4 regions of the Paenibacillus sp. 8b26 genome follow, and region 3 is predicted to be linked to each of the others. Evidence: predicted binding sites of a transcription regulator. Region 3 holds the regulator's gene; each other region holds the start of a gene.

Region 1 (8,084 bases), 2.0 Mb from region 3:
TCGAACTTCCCTTGCCCCTTGGAACCTACACGCTTTAACGGATAGAGCAGCCGTTCGGGGTCATACACTCGCTCCGTCATATTGCGAACTTTGTTGCAAATGGCCCCTTTTGTAATGGGATGATCCGGATTACCGGTCACCTTGACGATCTTTCCATCTTCCTTGTGGAGCAGGAGCCCGCACGTATCCGGGCAATCCAGCGGACATACAGCCGGAAAAACACCGTCCGTACGCTCCGTCGTTCGCTGCCCCCTTTGCAAGTCTTGCTGAAGCACAGCCTCAGGAGGCGCGCTGTTGCGATGATCCATGGTGTTGATGCTCCTTTCCGTTACGGTTTCCAAAAATTACACTGTTCTTATCATATATACAGCTATGTCCTATGGCAAGAGAAGGATTTTGCCAACCCAAATCCGTCCAAAAGATCAAAAAAATCCGCTTGCTGCTCACAGCAAAACGGATTTCTAATATTCTATATTATATTTTGATCATACCTGTTTCATTATTGAATGCCAAGGGTAAAAGAGAGCAAGGCATTATGGACGAGAGCACACTCATCCTCCATGCCAAATTATGGACCACTCCCAAAAAAATCCGCCATGACAGGTTTCGTTCCCCCGGACCTGCCATGGCGGATTTGCTTTGTTCCCATTTTCTAAGCCCAGCTTAATCAGGCATGGTCACTCAACGGAGTTGTTGCAGTAGACGAGGGTGCCTGAGATGAATCATTCACAGGATGCACAGCGGTATGAGGCTTTTTCAAATACGCCAACCAGTAAGCCCCGGCTACAAACAGGCTTCCTCCCACCAAATTCCCCAGCCAAACTGGAATGAAGTTCATGATATAATCTGCCCATGAAAAATGACCTGCGAAAATAGCCGCCGGAATCAGAAACATGTTGGCAACAACGTGCTGGAATCCGATAGCTACAAAGGCCATTGTCGGGAACCAGATCCCTATAATTTTGCCGCCGATCGAATCCGTACTATACGCCAACCATACAGCCAGCGCTACCAGCCAGTTACATCCAATACCGGATATAAACGATTGCAAAAAGCTTTCATGCAGCTTGTGTCCCGCCATATCCACCACTTTGTCCAAATAAGGTCCTGTCTCGGTTAGACCCAGCACATGACCAAAGAAAAAGGCAACAAACAACGCACCCGCAAAATTACTTAGCGTAATAATCGCCAAATTACGGAACATCGCCCCAGTCTTGATCCGTCCTGCCCATCTCGCCAGTGGCACAGCCATCATATTACCAGTCAGCAATTCTCCGCCGCCGATCAATACCAATACCAGACCTACAGGGAAAACGGCTGCTCCAATAAAGGTAGCGATACTTCCCCATTCTTTGGGTGCGCTTGCGATAACACGTATATCCAGCAAAAAACCCAGCGCAATAAATGCACCTGCCAAAAATCCCAATACCACCGCCACAGTCCATGGATTGTTCGCTTTGGCCACTCCTGTTTCTACCGTCTTTTCGGCTATTTGCCCCGGTTTATAACTTGCCATATATTTCGCTCCTTTAACATCTTTTCACTCGAATGTTCTCTCTCATATTTTATTTAAAATCAGTGATTTTGTTTGTGAAAAAAATCACTTTATTAAATATTAAAAAAACAGCCCTTGGGTAAAGGACTGTTTTCATGTATTATTACGTCTACTGCGCTACAATGCGCTTTACATTTAGTTGTATTCTTCCTTTTCAACTGCTCTCAAGAACCAAATAACTCCACCGAGGCCTCCCAGCGCCACGACTACAAGAAAAAGGATATAAAACAAACCCATAAGCTACTTACCCCCTAATCCTTATGCTACTCTATATTGTACTATAAGGATTCGTCCATACGTCTCAGATTGTTGACAAACTTATGAACAATGTCACAGACAAAATGAATTATACGGTAACTGGCTTCCGTTCAGACATTGGCGGCAAGGCTTGCAAACCGGCTGCATTCAGGAAATTCCAAGGCTTGTTATAATGCGGCTGAAAGAAGAAATCGACAAAGGCCAGTTGATCAATGGTCATATGATTTTGAATGGCTACGGATAGCGTGTTAATGGATTGCGTCAAGTCCACCTTCGACATAATTTGTGCCCCAACAATTCTCCGTGTCTCCTGCTCATATACAACTTTCAGCAGTACCTTTTCCGAGGTTGGCATAAATTCAGGTCGGTAGCTGTCCTCAATGGTAACAGCCTCTACAGCCATACCTTCGTCCGCTGCGGCCGCTTCTGTCATACCTGTTCCTGCAATATTATCTTCATAAATTTTAATACCCGAAGTTCCCTGTGTTCCCATGTAGGCAATCGTCGGTTGCACCAAATTGCGTGCCACCAGCGTACCCATACGAACAGCATTGGTTGCCAATGGAATATAAGCTGTTTTACCTGTCGGGTTGTAGTGGATTGCACAGCTATCACCTGCAGCAAATACGTCCGGGCAACTGCTTTGCATATAATTGTTCACAATGATCGCGCCGTTGGGCAGCATGTCTACCTGACCTTTAAGCAGATCCGTTTGAGGACGGAAGCCGATACAGAGAATAACAAGCTCTGTTTCATATTCTCCTTTAGATGTCACCACTTTATTCACCTTACCGTTACTTCCTTCAAAACGGCTCACTGTTTCTCCCAGCACCAGCTTGATGCCATGCTTCTTCAAGGAATTTTCAATCCGGTCTGTATATTCTGGGTCCAAATATTTATTCAAAATACGATCAGCGCTGTCTATCAGCGTTACGTTCTTGCCGTTCATTTGAAAAGCTTCCACCAGCTCAACACCGATATATCCAGCACCGACAACCGTAATGTTCTGTACATGCTTGGCTTTCTCAATGATGTCATTGGAATGATTATAGTTTTTGCAGAGCAAGATATGTTCAAGCTCAATACCTTCCAGCTTCGGAATAATAGGCCACGAGCCCGTAGTTACAATTAATTTATCAAAGGTGTCCGTAAATTCTTCTCCTGTTTGGAGATTGCGTGCTTGCAGCGTTTTGCCTGCTGTATCGACATTCGTTACCTCATGAAGCATCTTGGTCACGACACCCAGCTCAGCCAGTTCATTCGGGGAAGAATAAAACAATCCGTGCGGATCTTTGACGACACCACCTACGTACAGTGCAATACCACAAGATAAAAACGAAATATTGTCATTACGCTCGTAAACGGTAATTTCGGCATCTGGATAACATTTGGCTGTGTTGACGATGGCTGCCGTACCTGCGTGTGTACATCCAATAACTGCTACTTTCATGTTAAATTCCTCCTTGGTGTGTGGGCATACAATGTATAATAATTGTGAATTGTTTCACGTAACTGCATTGTTGATTGTGATTTATTTCACTTCATGCACTTATTATAATGTGACATTTTTCACATTGCAATAGCTTTCTATGATATTCACAATTTGTCCACATTTTTAAAGTCAGGAAGATACAAAGTCAGCCGTTTGCTGAAACGACTCTTTGCTTCATTCAGTTTTTCCCGTACAGGGCTTGATTATGCCTTTTATCAGGCTTCCAAATGCTACTGCAACGATCAACCGAATGTGAAATGCAGACAACAAAAAAGGCCGAACCCCGGAAAAACACCGGAAATTCAACCTTATCTAAACGCATATTTCTGATGAAGCAAAAGCTATTATAGCAATTGCTCGATGGCCGCTTTCATGGCCTCTGGCGATTCCTTGGGTTCAAAGCGATCCACAGGCACACCTTCACGATTCACAATGAATTTCGTAAAATTCCATTGAATCGTACCGTCTTCCTGCTCTCCAGGCTGCTGCTTTTTCAAATATTCAAACAGAGGTGCTGTATCCGGGCCGTTAACGTCCACTTTAGCGAATACCGGGAAATTAACCCCGTAATTCAGTTGGCAAAATTCAGCCGCTTCCTCGCTGCTGCCCGGCTCCTGACCGCCGAATTGGTTACAAGGAAAGCCTAATACAACCAGTCCCCGATCCTTATATTCATCATATAGCTTTTGCAAATCCCCATATTGCGGGGTAAGTCCGCATTTGCTTGCGGTATTTGCGATGACCAGCACCTTACCGGTGTAGGTATCCAGAGGAACCTCCTGATTCGCTGGTGTTACGGCATGATGTGAATAGACAGACATATAGCACCCTCCTTTGTTTCGCTTGGTTTAAGTTTCATCACCTATTTTACCCAAAACGAAACGGACATGCCAACCTCCCTCGAAACTTTAGCGGGACGCCACCACTTCGAGTCTGCGTTCTTCACGTTCTGAAGCGGACATCCTTGGACACGCAAAACAATACCGCTGGCCTCCACCTGTCTTGTAATATTGGCAGCAGGACGGTTTCATATATGCCTTCTCACCGGGACGGTAAGGGTTATCCAGCTCAACAAGACGAACCGTAAACGGGTTTCTTTTACGCCCGAATACCTCTCCCTCCAGCTCCCGCGTCACATAATCATAATCTTGTTCAAAATGCTCCACATCCTGTGGATCGGTCAGCGATGGCTGTACTCTATCCTTAAAATACAGCAAAGTCAGCGGAAATTGTCCCCACATCTGTCCAACAGATGCGTCTCCAGCCGCAGCCATCGCCTCCAGTATCGGTCTGATCTGCAAGCTGTAAAAGTCACGCAACGCCTGTTGCGCCTGCCCGGATGAATGACGCTCGTCTTGCCTGATGTTGTCCAGCTCAGTTGTGTCGATGACCTGAAAGCTGATGGCGGGATATTTCCCTTGATAACAAATATGAAATCTGAGATTAGAAACCGACAGATCGAGACGGCGTTCACACAAAGACACCATAAAATGCTGAGCAAACACAAGACCACGCAACTGGTTCACAAAATAAACGGCTGTGGTCAAGCCGTCTTCCGCACGCAGCAACTCACCATAATACTCCATCACAGAGCCAAGCTTATCCGGTTCAAGCCATTCTGCCACAGGCCCGGAGTATACCGCATCTTCTGGTGTGTCTGTCACTATTCGCGCCAATTGCTCAAGCTGATCATAATCCAGTTGTTTCATTAGGTCTCCTTTATCCTCTTGCCGCTACCTGTGGTCTGGCTTCACGCCGCTCGGAAACGGAGCCTACTAATTGATTCTCTTCCAGTGTCAATCCCTTTGCGGCTTGGCTTACCGCTGGTTGTCCGGCCAAAGCATATGGAAGACACAGCGGTACACCTGTACGAGGATCTGTTACGATATCTGCTTCAATACCGAACACCTCGCGCAGCACATCAGGGGACATGACCTCAGTTGGCGTTCCCACAGCCTCGGCCTTCCCTTTTTTGATCGCGATCATATGCTGGGCGTACCGGGCTGCATGGTTCAAATCATGCACGACCATAACAATGGTACGTTCGGCCGAAGTGTTCAAATACTCTAACAAATGCAGCACTTCCAATTGATGTGCCATATCCAAAAAGGTAGTCGGTTCATCCAGAAACAAAATATCCGTATCCTGCGCAAGCGCCATGGCAATCCATGCACGCTGGCGCTGCCCGCCAGAAAGCTGGTCGATTGGGCGATCGTGGAACTCGCTCATTCCTGTCACCTGAATGGCCCACTCTATCATTTTACGATCATCTGCTTTCATGGAGCCAAAGCCTTTTTGATAGGGGAAACGTCCGTAAGATACCAGTTCCGTCACAGTCAATCCTTCCGGTGCAGTTGGATTTTGCGGCAAAATAGCCAGCTGCTTCGCTACCTCCCGGGTAGATTGCTTATGAATGGATTTACCGTCGAGCAGAACGCTGCCGCCTTTAGGATTCATGATGCGAGCCATCGTCTTCAGAATGGTGGACTTGCCGGAGCCATTTGCGCCCACCAATGCTGTGATTTTCCCTTGCGGTATTTCAACGTTCAGATCCTCCACAATCAACCGATCTTCATAAGCAATATCCAGATTAGCCGTTTTCAGACGAAACATTCGGAATCATTCCTTTCCCTTATCTAATATATAGTCACGGGCTTAACGCACGATATTCATCAAAACTTCATCCTATCTTTATATAATAAAGATATTGATAATCATTATCAAGTATTGATTGGCATATTCCCTTAGCATAGGAATCATTTCACGGAAAATGACCCCGAAAATTCACAAAAAAAGACCACAGCTCCTCAAAGCTGTGATCTTCTAATATCCGGCAGACAACATCAAGACTGTACATAACGCAGCCCAAATGCTTCAGCCATGAGACGTATGGATTTCAACTTGGCGTCAAAATCGTGAATAATGCTTGCGACCATGATTTCCTGTGTACGATAAGCCTCACTCAATTGCTCAATTTGGTGCTTCACCTGCTCGGGTGAGCCAACCACCATGCGCTTGCGGTTCTCACGGATGCGCATCCGATCATATGGCGTATAAGGATAAGCCAGTGCTTTTTCCACCGAAGGAGTGCCTCCGGAACGCATCCCCTGCTCCAGCAGCACCAGAGACAGATCCATACTGGAAGCCAATCGGTTGGCTTCCTCTTCGGTATCCGCACAGATAGCAAATACGGCAACAAGTGAACGTGGACGGTCACTATGCTGCGAAGGCTTAAAATGCTCCTGATACTCCTTCATCGCTCCTGTGCCGCCTGCGCCGTTGATGAACTGCGCAAATGCAAAACCCACGCCGCGTTCAGCTGCAAGCCCTGCACTGTCGCCGCTGGAGCCGAGCAGCCACATTTCCGGCACGGTTTCTACGAGCGGCATCGCCTGTAACGAGCCAAAGCGATGCTCACTGCCTGTACTGTCATGCAGATAGGCCAGCAGATCATCCAGTTGCTCGGGGTACAGATCAACGCCGCCCCTGATTTTGCCCTCCTGCAAGGCTCTGGTGGCGATTGGCATTCCTCCCGGGGCCCGTCCCAAACCCAAATCCATACGCCCCGGGTATAACCCTTCCAGCACACGAAAGTTTTCCGCTACTTTATAAGCGCTGTAATGCGGCAGCATCACACCGCCCGAGCCGACGCGAATGCTTGATGTACGAGCCGCCAGATGCGAAATTAATACCTCCGGGCTAGAGCCTGCAAGATTGGAGGCCGAATGATGCTCCGACACCCAGAAACGGTGATAACCCAAGCGTTCCGCCTCTATAGCAAGCTCGGCGGTCTTTTGTAACGCTTGCGCATGCGTCATGCCTTCCGATACCGGAGATTGGTCAAGGATGCTGAGTTGTATCATAAAAGTCTGACCTTTCTGTTTTGGAATAAGAATAGGCATTAATTATAGCACGCGAAGCCACAGTTACCCAAGAGGGGTCAATTTGGTTTACACTGGAAAATTGATTTTACACCGGAATTGGAAATGTTTATTTTTCGTTGAGGCTCGCCTTCACTTTATCCGCTTCATAAAGATGTGAACGCTTTTTAAAGAAACTAAACAGATGGGTGACGATAACCTTCAATACAGCATAGCCCGGAACCGCCAGTATAATCCCTACCACTCCAAACAGATTGCCTGCCGTCAGTATGACAAAGATAATCGTGATCGGATGTACCCGGAGAGACTTGCCCATAATTTGCGGAGAAATAAATTTCCCTTCAATGAGTTGTACGACTGTCCATACGATGACCATTTTGAGCAGCATAACCGGAGATGTTACCAAAGCTACAATTAATGCAGGCGTAATGGCAATCACGGGTCCCAAGTAAGGAACGACGCTCGTAAAGGACGCAATGACGGCAAGCGTCAGAGAATAGTCCAGCCCGATAATCAAATAGCCGATATACAGCAAAAACCCAATACAGAAGCTGACAATAATCTGCCCACGAATATACGAGCTGACCTGATGATTCATTTCGGTCATAATGCGATCAGTCTCTTTACGAAACATAGGCGGGAATATCTTCAGGACCGACTGTGGCAGCTTCCGTCCATCCTTCAGCAGGTAGAACAGAATAAATGGAACCGTGGCAATCGCAAGCACCGTTTCGGTTAATGCGCCCAAGAAGCTCCCCACACCCGTCCATGCATTATTGATGAAGGCTGATATCTTTTCCGAAGCCTTGGAGGCCAGCTCAGATGGATTGAATTGAATCGTGTTCTGGAACTGGTTCACAAAGTCACTGCCAATTAATTTCTCAAACTGTTGTTGTAC
Region 2 (8,084 bases), 2.6 Mb from region 3:
TGGGCGTTGTCACAGACCCGGATATGGAAGCCGTGCTGGAGCTGCAACCTGACCATATTTTTCTCGACAAAAAATATTCGGGAACCGATGTAGCCAAGTATGAAAAAATCGCGCCGACCGAGGTCTTTGATCTGGACGAGGGCACATGGAAGGACCAACTGAAAAAAATAGCCGTTATGGTCAAGCATGAAGCACAGGCGGACGCTTTCCTAAAAGATTACGATGCCCAACAGGAACGGGTTAAAAAGCTGATCCATCAAAAAATCGGCGACGGAACCGTGATGGCTATTCGTGTTACGGCGAAGGAAGTCCGTGTGATGGGCATGAAGCGCCCGGTAGGACCGCTGTTGTATCAGGATTTGGGCTTGAAGCCAGCCAAGGGTGTGGAAAAGATTAACAAGGCATATCAGGTCGTATCCCAGGAGGTTTTGCCGGATTATGATGCCGATGCGATCTTTGTCATTATCAGTAAAGGAGCGGATGCCCAAAAGGTGTATGCGCAACTGGAAGGAAACGCGGTATGGCAAGGACTCAAAGCAGTGAAGCAGGGCCATGTCTACATGCTGGACGGACAGCCTTGGCTGGACTATTCGGCAATGGGACACAAAATCGCTCTGGATAATGCAGAGCAACTCTTTTCCAAATAAGCTTTAACGTACATCAAAGCCGTATTCCCAATGCACTTATTGCAGGTGGGGAATACGGCTTTTTGGCGAACACCTAAGCTGCAAGTCGGATGCCAGATAGATTATTTTATACGGATGTACAAGCGCCAGTATGGCACAACTCCGGGGCTGCAAACACGACAGAAAAGACAGGGCCAATCGTAATTGGGAGTTGTAAGAGTTGTAAAATAACCAAAAGAGCCGCCGCGAACAAAAATCGGGCAGCTTCGGTATACATGAGGATTGCGAGTTATGAACGTTTTTTGCGCAAAAAAATCGGCTTGAGTCCAATAAAGCCGATGGCGGCAAGGATCAGATTCACCCAGGGTGAAATGCTGAACACGGGCAGTGCGCTGCGCAGGGCCAACCCTGCGACCAGAATCACCACGACTAACACGACATACAGCAAGATGGACTTGAGGTCTATGCGGGGCTTCACGGGCGTATAGTCTTGCTGTGCTTCCTCTCCTTCTTCCGGGCGGTCCATAAAATTCATCAGCGCTTCAACCAGCAGGATGGCTCCTGCGGCGATGATGATTAGGGTGGACAGGTTAACTTTTTCAAAAGGAGCAACATCTCCGCCTGTAAATGTTACAAACCATCCGATGATCGCCTGTGTCAAAAAAAACATGGACAAGGCAATCCATGCAATAAGCGTATAATTTTTGGCTTTATTCATTGCTTCCTCCTGCTTTGCGGGCGTATTCCGGTCTGGCGGAACCGCCAATCCGTAACAAAAACAGTATACGTGAGTAAGCTGCGGATGGCAAAAGGCTTTGTCTGCGCAATGTATATTACCGCTGCATTCTCCTCAAACTGGATAAAGGGTGAGCACGCGGAGCATCCTGAATGTAAATGTGGAGAGGATGTGGCATCATGAAGCTGGATAAGCAGGCGGATTATACGGTTAATAAACGGCTGGAGGCCGCTCCAGTTAGAAACAGCGTGGAGGCCTTGCCTGTGAACGTGAGTCATCGGAGCGTTCAGGGGACATCCCCGACGTACCGTATTCTGAACGATGCTGAATGGGCTCAGGATACCGAGTTTGCAGGTGATCTGGGTGAAGAGAGCTACCGCAGCTTATGGCATGAGGATCAGAATAGCGGTGTCTCTTGTAGGCTGGAGTGGGAGGGGCGTACGGAGACCCACGAAATGTTCAGGAACAGCTACGAATAGTCTGCGGGATGAAAGTAATTTTCCCCGTCAAGTAATGCAATATGGCGCTCTCCGTTATTCGTTGCGGGGAGTGCCATTTGTTCCCTTTTTCTCCGTTATAACTGACAGGTTGACAAGGAAGCAGGGCAATGATAGACTGACTTTACTATAAAACTTATTAAACTTATCGGAATTAAAGTGAATGGATATTTTACTGTGTATCCATGTTACAATATACGTTTGACATATTCGCTTTAAATCATTAGTTATCAATCAGTAATCATTACGAGAAGCTTCGCAAGGTAGGGTTGCCCATGCAGCATAGCAGCTTGGTGACGGTGAAGCTTGAAACAGGGGGACAATCATGATGGAACGGCAAATTGGAATTCGCTTTGAAAATGAGGAGCTGACCGCAACGATTCATTATCCGAGCAATCCGAATGAAGGAGACCGTCAGAGACGGGTACCGCTCGTAGTGATATGCCACGGATTTGTGGGCAATCGTATTGGGGTAGATCGGTTATTCGTAAAGACTGCACGTGAGCTTGCGGAAGGGGGATATTTTGTCCTGCGCTTTGATTTTGCCGGTTGCGGGGAAAGCACGGGTGACTACGGCAAGCAAGGGCTGGAGTCGATGATTAATCAGACACGTACCGTGCTCGATTATGCCGTGAATTGTGCAGACATCGACCCGACCAAGGTGACGCTGATCGGTCACAGTTTGGGTGGCGCGGTCGCCCTTCTCACAGCAGTACGGGACAAGAGAGTACAAAATCTGGTGCTTTGGTCGGCGGTCGGCTACCCGTTCAATGACATTGTTAAAATTACGGAGCGGAGCGTGTACGATGAATCCGTGAAAAGCGGTCAGGCCGACTATTTGGGCTACAAGTTCACACCTACTTATTTTGAATCGCTTGCCCAGTTCCAGCCGTTTCAGGAGGCCGTCAAGTTTAACGGGGATGTGCTCGTTATTCACGGAACCTCGGATGATATCATTCCTGTGGACTATGCGTTCCTGTTTCAAAAGGTATTTTGGATGCGTCCAGAGGGACGTTGCGACAAAGAAATTATTTTTCAGGGAGATCATACCTTCTCTTCCGGTAAAGAACGGCAACGGTTGATCGACCGGACGCTGGAATGGCTGGATGAGCAGGAGAATATTCAGAGGGATTGGCAGCACTGGATGATCTGATTTCAGGCTGTAACGGATTGTATTGGAAATTGCGCCTCCACCGGAGTAAAATGGAAGAGTAACACTATACTGGCGTGTGGAGGTTGGCAGCGATGACATTACCCTCAATTTTTGTTGCGCATGGTTCACCGACACTGGCTTTAGAAAACAATGCATACACCAGCTTTCTTGCAGAGCTGGGCGCGAGCCTGCCCCGACCCAAAGGAATAGTCATTTTTTCCGCGCATTGGGATAGTGCTGATCAATGTATCGGCGCGGATGATCAGCATGCAGCGCTGCACGATTTCTATGGCTTTCCTGAACAAATGTACACACTCGATTACCCTGCACCAGGCGATCCGAAGCTGTATGAGGAGATAGAGCATCTATTCAGTCAGCATAACCTGTTCCACCAGCCGGTTCGGAACCGGGGACTGGATCATGGAGCATGGGTGGTTTTGCGGCATATATATCCTGATGCGGACATCCCGGTCGTCCCGCTCTCTATTGATTCTAGGCGTGCTCCGCAGGAGCAGTATGAGATTGGGCGGATGCTGGCACCGTTGCGTGAACAGGGCATTTTGATCATCGGTAGCGGTGGGTTGGTCCACAATTTGCGAACACTCAAGCAGACGAATGAGCCTGCGGATTGGGCGGTTCAATATGATGACTGGATCGGTCAGCAGCTTCAGGACTGGAATTTGCGTCATTTGTTCCAATATGACAAAAAGGCTCCTTATGCCAAACAGGCGGTTCCCTCTTATGGGATAGAGCATTTTTCACCGCTGTTTTACGCGATGGGGGCTGCGGATGATCAGCGCTCGGCGAAGAAGCTTTTTCAGTCCTATGTCCTGGGCTCACTGAGTCTCAATTGTTGGGCTTTCGGTCAAGAACGTGATACGCAAATGTGAAAAAGAACTTCCGAATCCACATGGCTAGTGGGAATGGAAGTTCTTTTGTGTATATAACGGGAGTTACTGTAGGGTGTGTTCCTGTAAAACTTGATCAGGAAGTGGGTACGTTCTTTTTCAGCCAGTCGGCTACCTGTGCAGTATGTTTATCCCCGTTTTGATCCAGTAGTGCCACGAAGGCTTTTAGTTTTTGTACATAAGGACTAGCTGAGCCACTGTTGCGTTGAATTACCAGTTGATATCCTTTTTTGGCGTTTGGATGAATCTTCTTGGTATCGTAATCGAATAATGGCGTATTGTTTGTGCCGTAGAAGGTATAGAAATAATACAGATCATGGAATTCTTTGACAGCTAGTGTACGGTTGGAATGAGGATATTTGTTTAAAAAGTCTTCCTGTGCCAGCACCCGTCCAGACAACTGCTGATATCCGATATGCAGCGCGGCATCCTTGGTAGCCGCCTGTCCAGATTCCACTGCCATGATGTCAATATAGCTGCGGATATCTGCCGTGGTGTGCTTTCCGAAAACTTTATATTTTTCATAGTTTATGACAGGATAATACATACCTTCTGCGGTTTCCAGTTTGTATTCGGCATCTCTGGTTTGGGTCAGTAATTTCTTCAGATTCGTATCTTTGGTGCGGCTAATTACATTTGTGAACGAATCGCCGGGTTTATAAATAGTATTGATTTTGGTCTGAACAGAAGCTGGGTATAAGGCTTGTGAATAAGAATCCAATTGCTTGGTCTGTGCATTTTCCAGATGAAGCGTCATGATGGTGGCTTGAGAGGCTGGAACGGATTGAATGTGTTTTTGCAAATAAGCGAATGCCTGAGGTAGCTTGCCGGGTTGACGCAGCAGTTGCTCGAAGGTCTTGGAGATACCTTGAACACTTTCCGATTGAGACGTTGTTGTAGTCGATACTGCTGCTTCGGCTTGTGATGGGTATCCCAGCCCCATAGTTTGTACTGTGAAAGTTACTGTCGCGAGCATGAGATAGGCTTTGGTAATCTTTTTCATGATATAACCCTCCATGGTTTTCTTTGGTGTAACTGTAGTGTATAGGGGGAATGTATCGTGAGCATTCCGGATTGTATCCAACTTGTAAACGTTTGGGGAAATGATGAATCGGATATAAAAAGGGGATTTCAAACCGGGAGGAGGGGTAGCAACATAACTGCAAGAGAACGAAACTTATAAGCCAGAATGGAGCATCGTAGCTGCACAAAGCTGAAACATATAAAACAAAGCAGCATTGCTGCACAAAAAAACAACCATTAGCCCGGAGGGTAACGGTTGTTTTTTGGGTAGCTTAAGCTATTTTTCGAGCGGGATCTGCTGGAAAGGTATCTTTATTTTTACGGAACAATCCACGCAGGAAGGGCAGTACCCAACGATCCAAGCCAATCCGTCCAGCGTTTGCGCCAGCAACGACAAGGAAGATTTCAAACAGCAGGTAGATTGCATTGGTGCTTACTGTGCCCGAGAACAGGAACGAGAAGTTCATGACCATTGCCATCAGAGCAGCTAATGTAGTCAGTGTACCAAGAAGCAGGCCAACTCCGACCAGGAATTCACCCAGTGGGATCAGTACGTTGAACAAACCGACATTTGGCAGGGCAAAGGCTTCAAGGAACGATCCCCACCAGCCTTGTACAGCGGGATGTTCTCCGCCTGTTTTAGCAATGGCCCCCGAGATAAATCCGCCTGCATCGAATCCGCCAGTCAGCTTCTCAAGTCCATGGGTCATCCATTCATATCCCAGATAAACCCGTACTACAGTCAGCAGCCACATTGCTACTTTATTTTCACGCAACCAGTTGTTAAACATTCAAACCACTCCTCTTTCGTATCTTATAATGTTGTTTGTATTTCATTTGGTTTGGGATGATCATCTCTGCTACACCCTTATTGTATTAGGTTCAGTTACAGTTATTTGTGATAAAAATCACAAAGTCTGAATATTTTTTAAATTTTAATGTCTTCATATAAGTATTCTATAGAGATGAGGTGTTTCAATCAAGACAAAAACAGGAAATAACGCTTATAATGAGAAAAATGTCTAACTGGAGGGATGAACTTGTCCGGGCCCATTTTCAATCGAAGACGATGGTTGCGTGTGATGACCTCGGTTTTGCTATGTATGACCATAATGTCTTGTTCTGCTTTGTCCAAATCGGGTGAATCAGAACCCGCACCTCAACCGCTTAAGCAAGAAACACAGCCGGAGGCGCTTGAGCCGTCCAAGGAACCGACTATTCCGGCATTTACAGCTCCGCTTACGGGTCTTCCGGTGCAGCAGCCTGTTCTGGAACGACCGCTTGCCATTATGATTAATAACGCTCCAGCCGCACGGCCTCAGGCGGGACTTAGCGAGGCGGACATGGTATATGAAGTTCTCGCGGAAGGTGGAATTACCCGTTTGGTAGCTTTTTTCCAAAGTCATGGCGGAGATGTGAAAATAGGTCCGGTCCGCAGCATCCGGCCTTATTTGATTGAGCTGGGTGAAACTTATGGGGCATTGCCGATACACGCCGGGGGAAGTACAGATGCCTATGCGATTTTACAGCAGCAGCGAAAGGAGCATCTGGATGAGATTTCGAATGGGGGAGCTTACTTCTGGAGAAGCAAGGATCGCCGTCCCCCACACAATCTGTACACAGATGTGAACAGACTTCGCCAAGGAAGCGAAAGCAAAGGCTACTCCAGGCAGACGGTGGTTCCGGTATATAACTACCTTAAATCCGGTGAAACCTCGGTCATGGGAGACGAGGATGCAGTATCTTTACAAATCCGCTTTTTGCTTAAAAGCTACAAGGTATCTTACACCTACGATCCGTCTGATCAGCAATATAAGCGTTTTGTGAACGAAAAGTCACATGTGGATCAAAACAATAACAAGCAGCTCTCTGCGACCAATGTCATTGTGATGAGCACAAGGCACCAAACGCTGGATGATGTAGGCAGATTGAGCGTTGAGCTGAATGGCAGTGGAGAGGCCATGGTGTTTCAACAGGGACGGCTGATACATGCTGAGTGGCAGCATTCATCCGGTGATGCGATTCGTTTTATGAAAAATGGAGTTGAAATTCCGTTAGTACCAGGTACATCCTATATACATGTGGTTCCTACGGACGTTTCGTTGAACGAGCATGTAAGTATAGAAACAAAGTAAAGTGGATGAAGTTCACCTTTTAAGGTAGATATTGTCGGATAATGCACTTCCTTGTCGGGCAATGTATACTTAATATTGTGAAATTTGCCTTTACAAACTTTACAAAAACATTGATGAGTGTGATAAGATAGCAAAGGTTGTCTAATGCAGTCGAAACAGGTTGCGGATATTTTCGTAAAGGGGTAATCGTTAATGAGATTGAAGAAAAAGGATATATTCTTCGAGACGTTGGAAAATATGGCAGATACAATCGTGCAAGCAGCCGATTATTTTGCCCAACATACTTCAAATCTTCAAGATGTGGTTCTGTTTACTAATGAAATGAAGAAGTATGAAAATAAGTGTGATGATTACACACACACGATTATTACTGAGCTGAACAAGACCTTCATTACGCCGCTGGAACGCGACGACATCATGGAACTGACAACGACCATGGATGATGTGCTGGACGGTCTGGAAGCGACGGCCTCTCGTTTTTATATGTACAACATTACGGAGCCGGACGAGTATATTGTGCAGTTCGCTGATATTTTGCGTCAGTCGGCTTATGAAATCCAGAAGGCTGTACATTTGCTTTCACAGAAGAAGCTGCTGGCCATCCGTGAATACACCATTCGCCTGAATGATTTGGAAAATCAGGGGGATGAGCTGTTGCGTATTTGCATCAAAAACCTGTTTGCAACTGTAACTGATCCCATTGAACTGATTAAACGCAAAGAATTGTACGAACGCCTAGAAACGACAACGGATTCATGCGAGGATGTTGCAAATATGCTGGAATCCATCATTATGCGTAACTCGTAAGGGAGTCCTTTTACATGGATACAAGTTTACTGGTATTGGGTATTGTTATTTTTCTTGCTCTGGCATTTGATTTTATTAACGGTTTTCATGATACAGCGAACGCTATCGCAACCTCGGTATCTACCCGTGCGTTGACGCCGCGTCGTGCGATTATTATGGCTGCGGTCATGAACTTTCTCGGAGCCATATTGTTTACAGG
Region 3 (8,084 bases):
GTCCATTCCGACCATCGGAATTGGCGCAGGACGCGGATGTGACGGTCAGGTGCTTGTTTATCACGACCTGATTCAATATGCATCGCCTTATTACAGCAAACGTTTTGTCAAAACCTATGCCGATGTCGGCGGCTTGATCCGTAGTAGCATTGAGCAGTATGTGAGCGATGTGAAGGGGCGAGCCTTCCCGGCTGAAGAGCATGTGTTCAGCGCCGACGACAGTGTTGTAGAGGCTCTCTACGGCCATAAGAAAGGTCAGGAAAAGGCGCAAGTGCAGGAACAAGAAGAACAAGAGGAACAAGAGGAACAAGAGGAACAAGCTAAGGAAAAGGTGGAATCCCGGTCATGATTATCGTAAGAGAAGTGGCTCAGCTGCGGCAGGCCATTGCTGAACGCCGACAGCTCGGCGCAGACGGAGCAAAAGCGGAACAAGGTTCCGCTGCTATACGGCCACATATAGTCGGCTTTGTGCCGACGATGGGGTATTTACATGAAGGCCATGCGAGCTTGATGCACAAGGCGCGTGAAATGGCAGATACGGTGGTACTTAGCATTTTTGTAAACCCGATTCAATTCGGACCTAACGAGGATCTCGATAGCTACCCTCGCGATGAAGCGCGTGATTTAGAGGTGGCGCGGCGTGAAGGCGTGGATATCGTATTTTTACCAACTGTAGCAGAAATGTATCCACAGCCAACCCGTACGAAAATAAGCGTAGCCGCTTTGACGGATCGGTTATGTGGCGCTTCCCGTCCGGGACATTTTGATGGTGTGACGACCGTAGTTGCCAAGCTTTTTAACATGATAGGTCCTGATCTGGCCTTCTTCGGCATGAAGGATGCGCAGCAGGTAGCGGTGCTCCAGCAGATGGTGAACGACCTCAATATGAACGTGACCATCGTGCCTTGTCCTATCGTCAGAGAGGCCGACGGTTTGGCCCTTAGCTCGCGTAATGTGTATTTGAGCGCGGAACAGCGGGAGCAGGCGTTGGTGCTGTCACAGTCACTGCGCAAGGTGCGTGAAGTGAGCGAAGATGATGTGCAGAATACGTTTACGATCCGTCAGTTATACCAAATGGTGGAGACTACGATTACCTCCTCACCATTGGCTGACATTGACTACATTGAAATCTTAACCTTTCCAAGTCTGGAGCCCCTTCTTCCCAAGCAGCGACTAAGTGATGTCGAAGAAGACATCATTGTAGCGCTGGCTGTAAAGTTTGGGAACACTCGACTGATTGATAATATGAGAATACAGAAGGCGGAGGTGCTTTCCCATGTTTAGAACGATGATGAAATCCAAAATTCACCGGGCAACGGTTACCGAAGCCAACCTTAACTATGTGGGCAGTATTACTATTGATGAGGATCTGATGGAGACTTCCGATCTGCTGGAGAATGAAAAGGTTCAAATTGTGAACAATAACAATGGAGCCCGGCTGGAAACTTACGTTATCCCCGGACCGCGTGGTAGCGGTGTGATTTGTCTCAACGGCGCAGCAGCGCGTTTGGTGCAGCCTGGTGATACGGTCATTATTATTTCCTACGCTTCCATGTCGAATGAAGAGGCCAAAACATACAAACCGACCGTTGTATTCGTCGATGAACATAATAAACCTGCCCAAAAGGCGAACAAGGAAGTACACGCCACGATCATGTAATGAATGGGAGTGCGGATGAAACCCGTCCTTTAAGCGAAAAATGTGAGTGTATTAATCCATCTTTCGTAAGGGCGGGATGCACATGTTCCAGCATGTATTCGCAGAAATGAACAGCATGTTAGATGATATCGTGAAGCATTACCCATCAGCCCAGGGCTCCCGCAGGCAGGAGTTGCTACAGCACTGGAGTTTGCTGCGGAGAATGAGTGACGGAATTATGGATGAATGGCTGGCCTTTGAGGAAAAAATGGTTCGCCTGCGTGCTGCAGGTTTTTCCGCAGAGTCTGGTATGTCTGACGCTGAGCTGCCTGAAAAGGAGCTGCCAGCTTTTACTCGGGGTCAAGGGTATTACCGACTGCTCATGTATCCTGAGGCCATCCGCCAATTTGAACAGGTGCTACATCATTTTCCGAACAGTTGGCAAAGCCAGATGTATATGGGGATGGCGTATTTCCAACTGGAGGACACAGCGGAGGCTGTACGCCATTTTCAGAAGGTGCTGCACCTGACAGACCAGCCCGGGCTGAAAGCGGTCATTTATAATGCGCTGGGCTGTCTTATGGCGAAGCAGGCTGATGTAGAGGAGGCGCAAAAATGTTTTGCTCTCGCGCATCAGTTCGATCCTGCTTTGCCCGAGCCGTTGCACAATATGGAAGCCTGTTTGTCCGGTGCCGGAATGCTTCGGTACGACAGCTCCATGATGACCTGGCTATAGTTGTCAGACACCGAGCGAGACGATGCATACCCACCTCCCCAGGCGGCGTGTGCATCGTCTTTTTTGGCTGTCTTAATTTCCAAACAGGCGATCTTCTGCTATGCTGTTATACAGAGTTATTATTTTTGTATGTGTCAAAGGAAAGGATTAAGCCCGAATGAAATTTGCGGTATTGGATTTTGAAACGACAGGCACCCAGTCCGCGGATGACATCATTCAAGTCGGACTTGCAATTATAGATCATGATAACAGCATTTCCCGTGTTTATGGTTCTTATGTGAACCCTGGCAGATCCATTCCGCCTTTTATTACCGGGTTGACCGGGATTACAGACGATGACGTCAAGGATGCTCCTGCGCTCGAAGAGATGATGATGGAGCTTGTGCCTATGCTGGACGATGTCGTGCTGGTCGGTCATAATGTGGCGTTTGATTTTAATTTTTTGCAAAACGCTTTGGATCGGTGCGGATACTTGCCGTTTACCGGCAGGATTTTGGATACGATGGATTTTCTGAAAATCATGTTTCCATCGCTATCTTCCTATCAGCTGGGTTTTGTTTCTTCTGAGTTTGGGCTGGCGCATGACCGACCTCATCAAGCAGACAGCGACGCGTTGGCTACGGCTGAGGTGTTTTTAAAATGTCTGGATGAGCTTCACGCGCTGCCTTTGATTACGATACAGCGGCTCAGTGATTTGTTCGCAGAGGAAGACAGTGACCTCGGATGGTTTTTGGACGGGGTGCGTGAAGACAAAGAGCATGATCCTATTCAGGATTTGGAGGGTCATCAGTTTTTTCGTCAGCTTGCACTGAAGGTGGAAGATTGGACGGAGCTAAATGCCCCTCGCAGAGAGGACGACCCCAATCCGCTGGCAGGTATTTCCTTTGAGGAATACATGGATGATGTGCGGGACAATTTACGTTCATCCTTGAGTCAATATGAGGAGCGCGAAGCGCAGACGCAAATGATTGAGGGTGTGAATCAGGCGCTGAGTGAAGACAAGCACCTGTTGATCGAGGCAGGTACGGGGACAGGCAAGTCCCTTGGTTATTTGCTCCCTTCGCTGTATCACAGTGTGAAAAATGGACAGCGAGTCATGGTAAGTACGCATACGATCAACCTGCAGGAGCAATTACGCGAGCGTGATATTCCGATGCTGACCAAGGTGATCCCGTTCCCGTTCCGGGCTGCCATTTTTAAGGGCCGGGGACATTATTTGTGTCTGCGTAAGTTTGAACATAAAATAAACAGAAGAGACTTCGCAACGCCGAAGGAAGATTTAATTACAGCCGCCCAGATGATCGTCTGGCTGACGTTGACGGAAACCGGCGATGATGAAGAACTGAATCTGAGTAATCGTGGCGGAGATTTTTGGGAAACGGTGGCCAGTGATTCCGAGTCCTGTCTTGGTCGTTCATGTCCGTGGTTCCGCAAATGCTTTTATCATCGTGCGCGCCATGAGGCGGGAATATCGGATGTGGTTATTACGAATCACTCCAAGCTGTTCACGGACGTAAAAGCAAGTCATCAGCTATTGCCGAGCTATGAGCATCTGGTGATTGATGAAGCCCATCACCTGGAGGAAGTTGCTGGTAAGCATCTGGGCATGCATATGAAATATTTCACACTCGTGCATACGCTGACCCGGTTGTTTAAGGACAGCAAGAACGGACAATTGCCTTCGCTGCGTCAGCAGTTGGCAAAGTCGGGGCATGAGAAGTCGACGGATTGGGCCTCTACCATCGACCAGTTGTATCCGCTCGTGCTGGAGGTCAAGGAGACTTGGGATTTGCTGAGCGACAAGCTGTTTGGCATGCTGCCGGAGCGAAGTGATGCGACACCGGGCGAAACAGGGCAGTTTTCTTCCCGTCTCAAGCCATCGGCCAAGCCTGCCAAGTGGGATCAGGCGGCTGCGCTGGAAAATCAGCTTTATGTAACGATGAGCGAAATTTTGCGCAAGGGCGACAAGCTGATGCTCGATGTGAAGGAAGAACATGACGATTATGCGGCTGACAGCCTCATTACGGATATTACGGGGCTGCTCAAGGATTTGGCAGGCATTAGGGAAAGCTTGCGCTTTTTCATGCGGCTGGATGATGAAACGACCGTATACTGGCTTGAAGCGAGCGGGCAATTCCGCAGTAAGTCGCTGCAATTTTATGCGGTGCCCGTCGATGTGAGCCGCCAGCTGAAAGAAATGTTTTTTGACAAAAAAAGAAGCATTATTCTGACATCTGCTACCTTATCGGTGGATAAGTCGTTTCAGTACATGACCGATCAGCTCGGCTTGCAGGAGGCCGCAGATCAAGGACGGCTGATGACTACGCAGCTCCCGTCACCCTTTAACTACAGGGATCAGGTGCTGCTAGTCATTCCAAGGGATTTCCCGAGCGTGAAGGGCAGTGTAGGAGATGAGCATTTTGTAGATATGCTCGTCAGCTCGCTAGGCGCGACTGCTCAAGCGACGCGGGGGAGAATGCTCGTTCTCTTTACCTCCTACCGTATGCTCCGGCAGGTGTATGAGCCGCTTAAGGAGGCGTTGTCTTCCAGCGATATCACCGTGCTGGGGCAGGGCGTGGACAGTGGAAGCCGCAGCAAGCTGACCCGACGTTTTCAGGAAGCCAAAGCTTCTGTGTTGCTGGGAACCAGCAGCTTCTGGGAAGGCGTCGATATTCCGGGCAAGGCGCTGACGTGTCTGGCCATCGTGCGCTTGCCGTTCCAACCGCCCAATCACCCGCTGCTAGAGGCTAAAAGTGAGCTGCTCCAGCAGCAGAAGAAAAATCCTTTTATGAAGCTGTCTGTTCCACAGGCTGTCATTCGCTTCAAACAGGGATTTGGACGTTTGGTACGTACGGCGAGCGACCACGGGGTCGTTATCGTTTACGATACGCGTGTAATCGAATCCTATTACGGGAAGCATTTTTTGTACTCATTACCGGGACCAAAAATGGAGCATATGCCGACGGAGCAAATGGTGCCCCGCATCGCCGAATGGCTCCAATCCGCCCCGGAGACAGAGGCATAACGGACGGACATCTAAACGTGTCCGTTACAATTAGGGGGAGCAAGTATGAAATCAGATAAAATTTCAGAGGCTGTCGTACGGAGGTTACCCGTATATTTACGTTATCTGAATGCACTGCACAAACGGGAGGTGTCTACGGTCTCTTCCCAGGAGCTGGGACAAAGACTGGATCTGAATCCGGCTCAAATTCGAAAGGATCTCGCGTATTTTGGAGATTTTGGCCGTAAGGGTATCGGCTATGATGTTACTTATCTTATCGAGAAAATACGCCATATCCTGAAAATCGACCAGCAAATTAACGTGGTATTGGTCGGAGCAGGTAATCTGGGGCAAGCCCTTTCGAATTATAATGCTTATTTAAAAGACAATATGAAAATTGTAGCGGTATTTGATGCTGTTCCAGATAAAGTTGGAACCAGGATCAATACGCTGGTCGTACAGCCGATGGATGAACTGGAAGCGACCGTGAAGGAACAAAACATTCGGATCGGGATTATTACCGTACCGGATTTTGAAGCACAGCACGTCGCTGACAGGCTCATTGAGAGTGGGATTGGAGCAATTTTGAACTTTGCACCCACTACTCTCAAGACACCGGCAAACATTCGGGTACATGCCACAGATTTTACAACGGATTTGTTAAGCCTTGCTTATTATTTGGAGGACGGAAAGGAAGATACGCAACATGACAGCGAATAAATGGATGATTAAAAACGGCTCCTTTGCCGTGAACAGACCGGAAGCCGGGGTAATCCACGGCTATATGATCGTGGAGGATAGCCGCATCACCTACATTGGTGAGACTTTGCCAGCGGGTGAGGAAGAGACGGACGCGATTGACGGTAACGGGCTGCTGTTTTTACCTGGCCTGATGAATACACATGGTCATGCTGCGATGTCTTTGCTACGTGGGTATGGGGACGATCTGGCTCTCCAAGTATGGCTACAGGAAAAAATGTGGCCGATGGAAGCCAAGTTTACGTCTACGGATGTGTACTGGGGTACGTCCTTGTCCGTGCTGGAAATGCTGAAAGGTGGTACAACAACCTTTTTGGATATGTACGATCATATGGATGAGGTGGCTCGTGTAGCTGAAGAGTCCGGCATCCGTGCCAGTCTGATGCGTGGAGCGATTGGACTATGTTCGGAGGAAGAGCAGCGGATCAAGCTGGCTGAGGCTGTGACCTTTGCGCGTAATTGGCATGGAAAAGCAGACGGTCGCATTACGACCATGATGTCTCCGCATGCGCCGTATACGTGCCCACCTGCGTTTATCGAAAAATTCGTACAGGCAGCGCATGATCTGGACTTGCCGTTGCATACGCATATGTCCGAAACGATTGCCGAAGTAGAGCAAAACGTACGCGATTATGGCTTGCGTCCGGTTGCACATCTGGATAAGCTGGGCTTTTTCTCCCGTCCATCGCTCGTTGCCCATGGCGTTCATTTGAATGACGAAGAAATAGCTTTGCTGGCTGAACGTGGTGTAGCGGTTTCGCATAATCCGGGCAGCAACTTGAAGCTCGCAAGTGGTGTGGCAAGAGTGCCTGACCTGCTGCGTGCAGGCGTTACTGTCTCTCTCGGAACAGATGGTCCCGCGAGTAACAATAACCTGGATATGTTTGAGGAAATGCGTCTGGCTGCACTCATTCACAAGGGAGTATCTGGCGACCCAACTGCAGTTCCTGCGGGTGAGGCGTTGCGTCTGGCAACGGAGTACGGAGCGAAGTCGATTGGCTTGAAAGAGGTAGGAGCGCTGGCAGCAGGCAACAAGGCAGACTTTATCGCGCTCGATCTGAATCAGGCGCATTTCCTGCCGCGTACGGATCTCATTTCCCATGCCGTATACTCTGCAAGCGCCAAAGACGTGGCTCATGTATGGGTAGACGGTCGTCAGGTTGTAAAAAACGGTGAGTGCCTGACTATGGATGAGGAACGTATCAAGCATGAGGCCCAAGCCGCCTTTGAAGGGCTGCTGTCGCGCTAGTTCAGGTGTCACATCCCCTTAGAGAGGAAGCACAGGTTTGAAAAATAAGAAAAAATGGATAGCGGTCGCCATTCTGGCCGTCATACTGGTCCTGGTCAGCATTTTCTGGTATTATTCCTACGTTACTCAAGACCAGGTGACCGAGAGAAATGCCGCTATCGTAAAGGCCAAGCAATCGGGTGGTCTGGTCAGCACGACGCAGACGTGGAAGTCGGTGTGGGATCAGGTATATTGGGTAGTTCAAGGGAAAAATGCTCAGAACGAAAATATTATGGTGTGGGTTCCTTTTCAAAAAGTGGAGGGCCAACCGAATGTACCTGTCACAGATAATAGTGGTGTTCATACCGAGCTACTGAAAAACGGAGTCGACGAGCAAAAAATGACAGCCATGATCCAGCAGCAGCTTCCGGGTATAGATATTGTAAGGCTTGAGCCGAGTGTGTTTAACGGTCAATATGTGTGGCAGCTGTTTTATGATGACGGCAGTCATCATTACTATACCTTTTATCGCTTCTCGGATGGGGGATCGGTGGGGGTGAAGTATACTTTGCCCAATTACTAGAGTGATGTGAGGACTGGCTGATGGTGGTTTGGGAGTGTTAGGGACGCTAGGAGCGCTGCGTAGTCCATTTGATCTTACGATCGCTGTTGCCGCCGGATTTTTTTCGATTAGATTCTTATGGGGAAAATCCAGCGC
Region 4 (8,084 bases), 190 kb from region 3:
TTCTCTGTCTCCTTCTATTACCAAATTATTATCATTCCCGTAAAAAGTCATACTATTAGACGCGGCTGCTACCCAAAAGTTGCTGGGAATTTTGCTGAACATGAAAAAAAGGGAACTTTCTCCTGTGGCTGCAAGAAATTCTACAACAAAAAACCGCCGCCCATCTGACCTGATGGGACGGCGGCTTCATAACCAGAAAATATTTTAAAGGCCATTCAATATTATGACGGACGGCCGACGGCATTTGTCCCTGCGGTCTCCAGACGGCCCTCTTCAATGAGACGGTAAGCCCGTTGAACCTCTTCATCTGTAGGGGACGGAACCCCTTCCAGCGGATACGCCTTGCCGAGCATTTCCCACTTGTATACCCCCATTTGGTGGTAAGGTAAAATTTCGAACTTTTCGACTCCGTTCAACGTTCCTATAAACCGACCCAAATTCAGCAGATCCTGCTCGTCATCATGAATACCCGGTACAAATACGTGTCTAATCCACATCTTGCGCCCTTGTTCAGACAACCAGCGTGCCGTACTTAGCATACGATCGTTGGACTTGCCTGTAAGCTTAATATGCTTGTCGTTGTCAATATGCTTAATATCCAGCAACACCAAGTCCGTTACGTCCAGCAGTTCTTGGATACGGCCTGCGTCATTAAAACCGTTACTGTCCAGCGTCGTGTGCAAATTCCAGCGTTGCTTCACTTCTTTGAACAGCTCTGCTACAAAATGAGCTTGCAATGTCGGTTCTCCACCGGATACGGTCAATCCGCCTCCAGAAGAACGGTAGTAGGCTAAATATGGCTCAATTTCAGCCAATACCTCCTTCAGTGTCATTGGATTGCCTTCATTTAAAGCCCAAGTGTCCGGGTTGTGGCAATATTGACATTTTAACAAGCATCCTTGCATAAAAAGCACGAAGCGGATGCCGGGACCATCTACGGTCCCGAAGGTTTCCAATGAGTGTATGTGACCTTTCAGCATGTTGCATCTTCCTTCCCGCATCCGCTATGCGTGCGTCGTTGTAATATATGATACGTAAGGCTTTGTTACATTGTACCGTGGAAAGTACGGTTAATAACATCCAGCTGTTGTTCACGAGTCAGCTTGATAAAGTTAACGGCATAACCCGATACACGAATTGTAAGCTGTGGATAGTTTTCTGGGTGATCCATCGCATCCAGCAATTGTTCACGAGCAAACACGTTGACGTTCAGATGATGCGCATGGCTTCCAAAGTAGCCATCCATCATGGAAACGAGATTCGTTTTGCGTGTTTCTTCTTCTTTACCCAGGGCTTTAGGCACGATGGAGAAGGTATTCGAGATACCATCCAGACTGTGCTCGTAAGGCAACTTAGCTACGGAGCTAAGGGAAGCCAAAGCACCTTTTTTGTCGCGTCCGTGCATTGGGTTCGCACCTGGTGCAAACGGTTCGCCAGCTTTACGTCCATCCGGTGTTGTACCTGTTTTCTTACCGTACACCACGTTGGAAGTAATGGTCAGCACAGATTGAGTAGGAATCGCATTCCGGTAAGCTTTGTGCTTGCGGATCATACCCATGAAGGACTCTACCAGTTCTACTGCGATGTTATCTACACGATCATCGTTATTACCGTAGCAAGGGTATTCCCCTTCAATTTCAAAGTCAATGGCGATGCCTTTTTCGTTACGGATCGGTTTAACCTTCGCATGTTTAATGGCGCTCAGGGAATCGGCAGCAACGGACAGACCAGCAATACCACAAGCCATCGTACGGACAATATCACGGTCATGCAATGCCATTTCAATCCGTTCGTAGCTGTACTTGTCATGCATGTAGTGAATAACGTTCAAAGTGTTCATGTACAGTTTTGCCAACCATTCCATCATTGGCTTGAAGCGGCTCAGCACTTCCTCGTAATCCAACACTTCACCTGTAATTGCAGGATATTCAGGACCCACTTGAGCACCTGATTTTTCATCCACACCACCGTTGATGGCATACAACAAAGCTTTAGCCAAGTTGGCACGGGCACCAAAGAATTGCATTTGTTTACCGATTTTCATTGCCGATACACAACAAGCAATACCATAGTCATCGCCATAAATCGGACGCATCAGATCATCATTTTCATACTGAATGGAGCTAGTTTCAATAGAAACTTTGGCACAATATTTTTTGAAACCTTCAGGCAATTTTTCTGACCACAGTACAGTTAGGTTTGGCTCTGGTGCAGGTCCCAAATTGTACAGGGTGTGCAAGAAACGGAAGCTGTTTTTAGTAACCCGAGTTTCTCCAGTAATGGACATACCGCCAATGGATTCAGTTACCCATGTTGGGTCTCCGCTGAACAGTTCATTATAGTCAGGTGTGCGCAGGAATTTAACAATACGCAGTTTCATAACAAAATGATCGACCAATTCTTGTGCTTGCTCTTCTGTCATTGCGCCTTCTTCCATATCCCGTTGAGTATAAATATCAAGGAAGGAAGATACACGTCCCAAGGACATTGCTGCACCATTTTGTTCTTTGATCGCTGCAAGATAGCCAAAATACACCCATTGGAAAGCTTCTTTCGCGTTGTTAGCAGGCTTTGAGATGTCGAAACCATGCTCAGCAGCCATTTGTTTCAGCTCGTTCAAAGCGCGAATTTGCTCGGAAATTTCTTCACGCAGACGAATTACGTCTTCTTCCATTGAATCCACTTCAAGACTTTTCAGTTGAGTCTTTTTGTCTTTTATCAGGAAGTTTGCACCGTACAATGCTACACGACGGTAGTCACCGATAATGCGTCCACGACCATATGCATCCGGCAAACCAGTGATAATACCCGCTTTACGAGCTGCTCTCATATCATCAGTATAAGCGTCGAATACACCCTGATTATGCGTTTTACGAATATGAGTGAAGATATCAACAATGCTTTGCGGTACTTCAAAGCCATAGGCTTTGCAAGCGTCGATCATCATCCGGATTCCACCAAACGGCTGCAAGGAGCGTTTGAATGGAGCGTCTGTTTGTACACCGACAACTTGTTCTTTATCCCGGTCTAGATAGCCCGGCTTATGTGAAATAATGGTGGATGGCGTATTCACGTCTACATCAAGCACGCCGCCGTTTGCCAGCTCTTTTTTGGTAAGATCGGATACAATATCCCACAGTGCAGTTGTGTTGGCAGTAGGACCAACCAGAAATTCTTCGTTGCCGACATAAGGTAAGATATTGGTTTCAATAAAATCGTTGACGTTGACTTCTTTAGTCCATTTACCTTTTTTGAAACCTCTCCAGCCAGATTGTTGCTCTTGTAATTCTCTCTCAATCACCGACATGTAAATCCCTCCAAATTGTTTGGTCTTCCGGACTTGTGATTTTTTTCACATTAAAATAGTGTCTCGAGCCCGGCCTTTTCACCGATGCCTTACGCTCAGTGTCGGGACCTTTCTTACACCCTTATTGTAGAATAATGATAGAGTGTAGTATGTGACAAAAATCACAATATGGGTGACATTTATCACTTTATTTTCCCTAGCGATTACGCCCGTACCTGTATCCTTGCCGTTCACCTCCCTTCCCAAACCAACGCAGGCCCTCTATATAGAGAGCCTGCGTTGGTATTGAACGGGAAAATGCTTAGTCACAAGCCTCTTCGTACCTATATATTATTGGTCAAAACGTCCGTAGAAGGCGTCGCGGTATACATCAGCCAATTCGGTAACCAGCGGCAGCTTCGGATTCGCAGTTGTACATTGATCCTCAAAAGCGCGGTCAGCCAGATAATCTACACGCGATTCAAAATCCTTCGCATCGAAGCCGATTTGCTGGAACGATTCCTCGATACCGAGTGTTTTGTTCAGCTTGCGGATCGCTTCAATCAGGCTATTAACCCCTTCTTCAGTCGTACGGGCAGGCAGTCCCAGTATGCGTGCAATTTCTGCATAACGCTCATCCGCAACAAAGTGCGAATATTTAGGGAACGAAACGAATTTTGTCGGTTTTTTCGCATTATAGCGAATGACGTGTGGTAACAAAATGGCATTTGTGCGACCGTGCGCTGTGTGGTATTGTCCACCCCATTTGTGCGCAAGACTGTGGTTAATACCCAGGAATGCATTGGCAAACGCCATCCCTGCCAGTGTGGAAGCATTATGCATTTTTTCACGAGCCAACTTGTCGCCAGTCAGAGCCGATTGCTCCAGGTATTGGAATACCAGTTGAATGGCTTTAATCGCCAGACCGTCTGTGTAGTCACTAGCCATTACAGACACGTAAGCCTCAATGGCATGTGTCAGAACGTCCATACCTGTATCCGCTACAGCCGTTTTAGGAAGCGAATATACAAATTCAGGGTCAATAATTGCCACATCAGGAGTCAGCTCATAGTCAGCCAGCGGATACTTCGTGTTGCCCTGATTTTTGTCTGTAATAACTGCGAACGACGTAACTTCCGAACCTGTACCCGAGGTTGTAGGAATGGCTACAAATTGCGCTTTTTGACCCAGACGTGGGTACTTGTAAATCCGTTTGCGGATATCCATAAATTTTTGTTTTAAGTTGTTGAAATCAGTATCTGGGTATTCATAGAACATCCACATGCCTTTAGCCGCATCCATCGGCGAACCGCCGCCCAATGCAATAATGCAATCCGGTTGGAAACGTCTCATCATTTCAGTACCACGTTCTACCGTAACTGTCGATGGATCTGGCTCTACTTCCGAGAACACTTCGATAGCTACTGGTGTTTGGCGCTGGTGTAAATAATGGATGACACGATCCACATATCCGAGTTTCACCATCATAGGGTCTGTGATAATGGCTACACGTGTGATATCAGGCATTTTAGCAAGATACTGAGTCGAATTTTTTTCAAAATAAATTTTGGAAGGTACTTTGAACCATTGCATATTCACCGTACGTTTCGCCACCCTTTTCACATTAATCAAGTTGACTGCCGATACGTTCGACGAAGTCGAGTTACGTCCGTACGAACCACAACCGAGTGTCAGCGATGGAAGGTTGGTGTTGTAGATGTCACCGATCGCACCATGTGTGGAAGGTGCATTTACAATAATACGGCCTGTTTGCAAACGGTTTGCGAACCGGGCGATAACGTCCTCATCGTTCGAATGAATAGCGGACGAGTGGCCCATGCCCCCGAATTCCACGACTTCAGCAGCGCGTTGAATACCTTGTTCAGCATTTTTTACTTTATAGCAAGCCAATACAGGACTCAATTTTTCCGCAGACAATGGGAATTTTGTTCCTACTCCTTCAATCTCAGCGACCAAAATTTTAGTTCCTGCTGGTACTGTGATACCACTCATTTCAGCAATTTTCACAGCAGACTGTCCGACGATAGCTGGGTTCACTGCACATTTCTCGACATTCATAGCTCCTTGAGTGAGCTTAGCTGCTTCTTCTTTATTTACAAAGTAGCAACCGTTAGCGATCATCAATTTTTTCACTTGTTCGAAGATTGGCTCTTCGATAATAACCGCTTGCTCGGAAGCACAGATCATACCGTTATCAAAAGATTTGGAGAGGATGAGGTCATTCACGGCCTGCTTGATGTCTGCTGTTTTTTCAATAAAGCAAGGCACGTTACCTGGGCCTACACCCAGAGCCGGTTTACCGCAGCTATACGCCGCCTTAACCATGCCTGATCCACCAGTTGCCAGAATCAGCGCCACATCCGGGTGATTCATAAGTGAATTTGTCTTATCCATCGATGGAGCTTCAATCCATTGAATACAATCGGCCGGAGCACCATGTTTGACGGCTGCTTCAAGCAAGACGCGAGCTGCTTCCGCACTACACGATTGAGCGGATGGATGGAAACCGAAAATGATCGGGTTACGTGTTTTAATAGCAATCAACGCTTTGAACATTGTAGTTGAAGTCGGATTAGTCACTGGAGTGATCCCCATAATGATGCCGACGGGTTCTGCTATTTTTTGAAAACTGTCAAAGTCATTATCTTCAATGACACCGACGGTTTTTTCATTTTTGATACTATGATAGACATATTCTGTCGCAAACATGTTTTTGGTGATTTTGTCCTCGTACACGCCGCGTCCTGTTTCTTCAACAGCCAGCTTTGCCAGATGCATGTGCTTATCCATCCCTGCGAGTGCCATAGCTTGTACGATTTCGTCAATCTGCTCCTGATTCATACTCATGAAAGCCTGCTGTGCCCGGTTCCCCCGGTCAATCAGCGTTTGAATATACTGCTCAGCGCTTTGCTCTTTTTGGATAACCTCGTTTTTAACAGCCATTTCCCTCATCCTCCTGTTATCTCGTGTACTATCTCTTGTTCACGCACTGATCGTAACACAGCTTTTCAAGATATATTGTGATTTTTTTCACAATATATTTAAAATTTTATTTTATGAAGTGAATTAAATCACAAAGTTTGGAATTCTGCCACTTTTACCCCCTCTTCTTGCCCCAAAAACTCATAGCACAGGTATATAATGAATTTGAATTGATCAAGTTGCAGATAAAAAACAAAGGAAACAAAGGGGAAATGGACGATGAGAAACCCTGCAAACGTAATGGAAGCCCGCGGCAACACCTGTTGCTTCTCGGAGGCCAGCTTCAACCGGCTGCAAGTGATGATGAAAGATCGGGTCATGCCAGAAAGCTCGCATCTATTCTGGGAAGGAGATACAGCGGATAAGCTGTTTTATATCAAGCGCGGACGCGTAAAAGTAACAAAAACAACGGATGAGGGTAAGGAACTTATACTATATATGTACCAAAGCGGCGATCTGATTGGTCAAGCTGATCCATTTTTCGGTACCAAGCACTCCTTTTCTGCCGAAGTTCTGGAGGACAGTGATATCGGTGTTGTCGATCACACGGATTTGGAGCTGCTCATTTGCCAGCACTGTGATTTTGCCATTGACTTTATGAAATGGATGGGGTCCCACCACCGTATTACCCAGACCAAGTTTCGCGATTTGATGATGTACGGCAAGCCCGGTGCTCTGTGCTCCACACTGATCCGTCTGTGCAACACCTACGGAGAGCCTCACGGCGAGCATATTCTTATTCATAAAAAAATTACTCATACCGACCTGTCCAATATGATCGGTGCCACCCGTGAAAGTGTAAACCGGATGCTGAGTGATTTGCGTAAAAAAAATGCAGTCGAATATGATAATGGCATGATCGTTGTCAAGGATTTGGAAATGCTGCAAGGCATATGTCATTGTGAACTGTGCCCGCGTGAGATTTGCCGAATTTAAATTATTTGTTTTATTTTATGTAAAAGAGAGTGTTCTGTAAACTGTATGGCTTACAGAACACTCTCTTAATTTTATACTCCCACTCCACCTAAATGGCGGGCAGCAGCGGATCAATCCATTTGAATCTGAAGAAGCGAAGCGTTCGCCTTTGCAGCGGGATTCTCACCTCTAAATGCCTTATACAACCCAAAAGAATCCCGCGGCAACAGCGATCGTAAGATCAAATGGATCGTGAAGCGCCTAACATCCCGCCAACATTCTTTTCCACACTTTTAGAACTGGAAGCACAGATAACTTAAATTCCCCATCTCATAGCTTCTGTGGACAACCTTGGCTCTATTCGCCGGATCTCCACTCCCCATGGCAATAAACAACGGTACAAAATGTTCAGCCCTCGGTACCGCCTGACGAGCATACGGGGCTTCACTTTCATAGCGGTCCAAGGCCTGCACATCTCCATTCTGTACCTTTTCAATAATCCAGTCATCAAAATCAAGAGCCCAAGGCTCTGTTTTCGTTTCTCCCCATTTGACGATGCGCAGATTATGGACAGTTACACCACTCCCAATGACCAAAATATCCTGTTCACCTAGCCCGCGCAACACTTCTCCGATAGCATATTGTGCTTTCGGCGATAGAAACGGATTCACAGAAATCTGAACTACCGGGATATCCGCCTCAGGATACATACGATGCAGAAGTGTCCAGGACCCATGATCCAGCCCTCGCGCCCCATCTGTTTGTACATCAATGCCCTTTTGCTCATATAATTCTTTCAACTTGGCCGCCAGCTCCACCGAACCATGAGCCGGATATTTCACTGCATACAGCTCCGGTGGGAAACCGCCAAAATCATAAA

Evidence for each region. Region 3 encodes Rex, which represses fermentation and respiration genes when NADH is low (regulators of the CRP and FNR family bind a similar motif). Its sites were predicted from a motif close to TTGTGAAATATTTCACAA; they were not measured.
Region 1: the regulator Rex is predicted to act here: its motif matches at 1,589-1,606, upstream of ACQ4MX_RS17535 (formate/nitrite transporter family protein).
Region 2: the regulator Rex is predicted to act here: its motif matches at 5,840-5,857, upstream of ACQ4MX_RS10040 (DoxX family membrane protein).
Region 4: the regulator Rex is predicted to act here: its motif matches at 3,341-3,358, upstream of pflB (formate C-acetyltransferase).

The regions. Positions count from the first base shown of each region.
Region 1 is NZ_CP192445.1:3,793,466-3,801,549, reverse strand. It holds gene ACQ4MX_RS17540 (molybdopterin-containing oxidoreductase family protein) at 1-308, opposite strand, end outside; gene ACQ4MX_RS17535 (formate/nitrite transporter family protein) at 668-1,516, opposite strand; gene ACQ4MX_RS17530 (FAD-dependent oxidoreductase) at 1,902-3,263, opposite strand; gene ACQ4MX_RS17525 (glutathione peroxidase) at 3,650-4,126, opposite strand; gene ACQ4MX_RS17520 (hypothetical protein) at 4,214-5,014, opposite strand; gene ACQ4MX_RS17515 (ABC transporter ATP-binding protein) at 5,025-5,918, opposite strand; gene ACQ4MX_RS17510 (LLM class flavin-dependent oxidoreductase) at 6,149-7,168, opposite strand; gene ACQ4MX_RS17505 (AI-2E family transporter) at 7,296-8,084, opposite strand, start outside.
Region 2 is NZ_CP192445.1:2,226,350-2,234,433, reverse strand. It holds gene ACQ4MX_RS10070 (ABC transporter substrate-binding protein) at 1-647, shown strand, start outside; gene ACQ4MX_RS10065 (hypothetical protein) at 916-1,344, opposite strand; gene ACQ4MX_RS10060 (hypothetical protein) at 1,542-1,841, shown strand; gene ACQ4MX_RS10055 (alpha/beta hydrolase family protein) at 2,188-3,012, shown strand; gene ACQ4MX_RS10050 (dioxygenase family protein) at 3,105-3,902, shown strand; gene ACQ4MX_RS10045 (hypothetical protein) at 3,997-4,923, opposite strand; gene ACQ4MX_RS10040 (DoxX family membrane protein) at 5,216-5,734, opposite strand; gene ACQ4MX_RS10035 (DUF3048 domain-containing protein) at 5,978-7,078, shown strand; gene ACQ4MX_RS10030 (DUF47 domain-containing protein) at 7,271-7,885, shown strand; gene ACQ4MX_RS10025 (inorganic phosphate transporter) at 7,900-8,084, shown strand, end outside.
Region 3 is NZ_CP192445.1:5,767,089-5,775,172, forward strand. It holds gene panB (3-methyl-2-oxobutanoate hydroxymethyltransferase) at 1-349, shown strand, start outside; gene panC (pantoate--beta-alanine ligase) at 346-1,284, shown strand; gene panD (aspartate 1-decarboxylase) at 1,277-1,660, shown strand; gene ACQ4MX_RS26860 (tetratricopeptide repeat protein) at 1,743-2,375, shown strand; gene dinG (ATP-dependent DNA helicase DinG) at 2,533-5,400, shown strand; gene ACQ4MX_RS26870 (redox-sensing transcriptional repressor Rex) at 5,446-6,099, shown strand; gene ACQ4MX_RS26875 (amidohydrolase) at 6,086-7,387, shown strand; gene ACQ4MX_RS26880 (DUF5590 domain-containing protein) at 7,425-7,949, shown strand; gene ACQ4MX_RS26885 (hypothetical protein) at 7,984-8,084, shown strand, end outside.
Region 4 is NZ_CP192445.1:5,574,671-5,582,754, reverse strand. It holds gene ACQ4MX_RS25890 (stalk domain-containing protein) at 1-1, opposite strand, end outside; gene pflA (pyruvate formate-lyase-activating protein) at 222-980, opposite strand; gene pflB (formate C-acetyltransferase) at 1,046-3,307, opposite strand; gene adhE (bifunctional acetaldehyde-CoA/alcohol dehydrogenase) at 3,638-6,250, opposite strand; gene ACQ4MX_RS25870 (Crp/Fnr family transcriptional regulator) at 6,509-7,225, shown strand; gene ACQ4MX_RS25865 (DODA-type extradiol aromatic ring-opening family dioxygenase) at 7,498-8,084, opposite strand, start outside.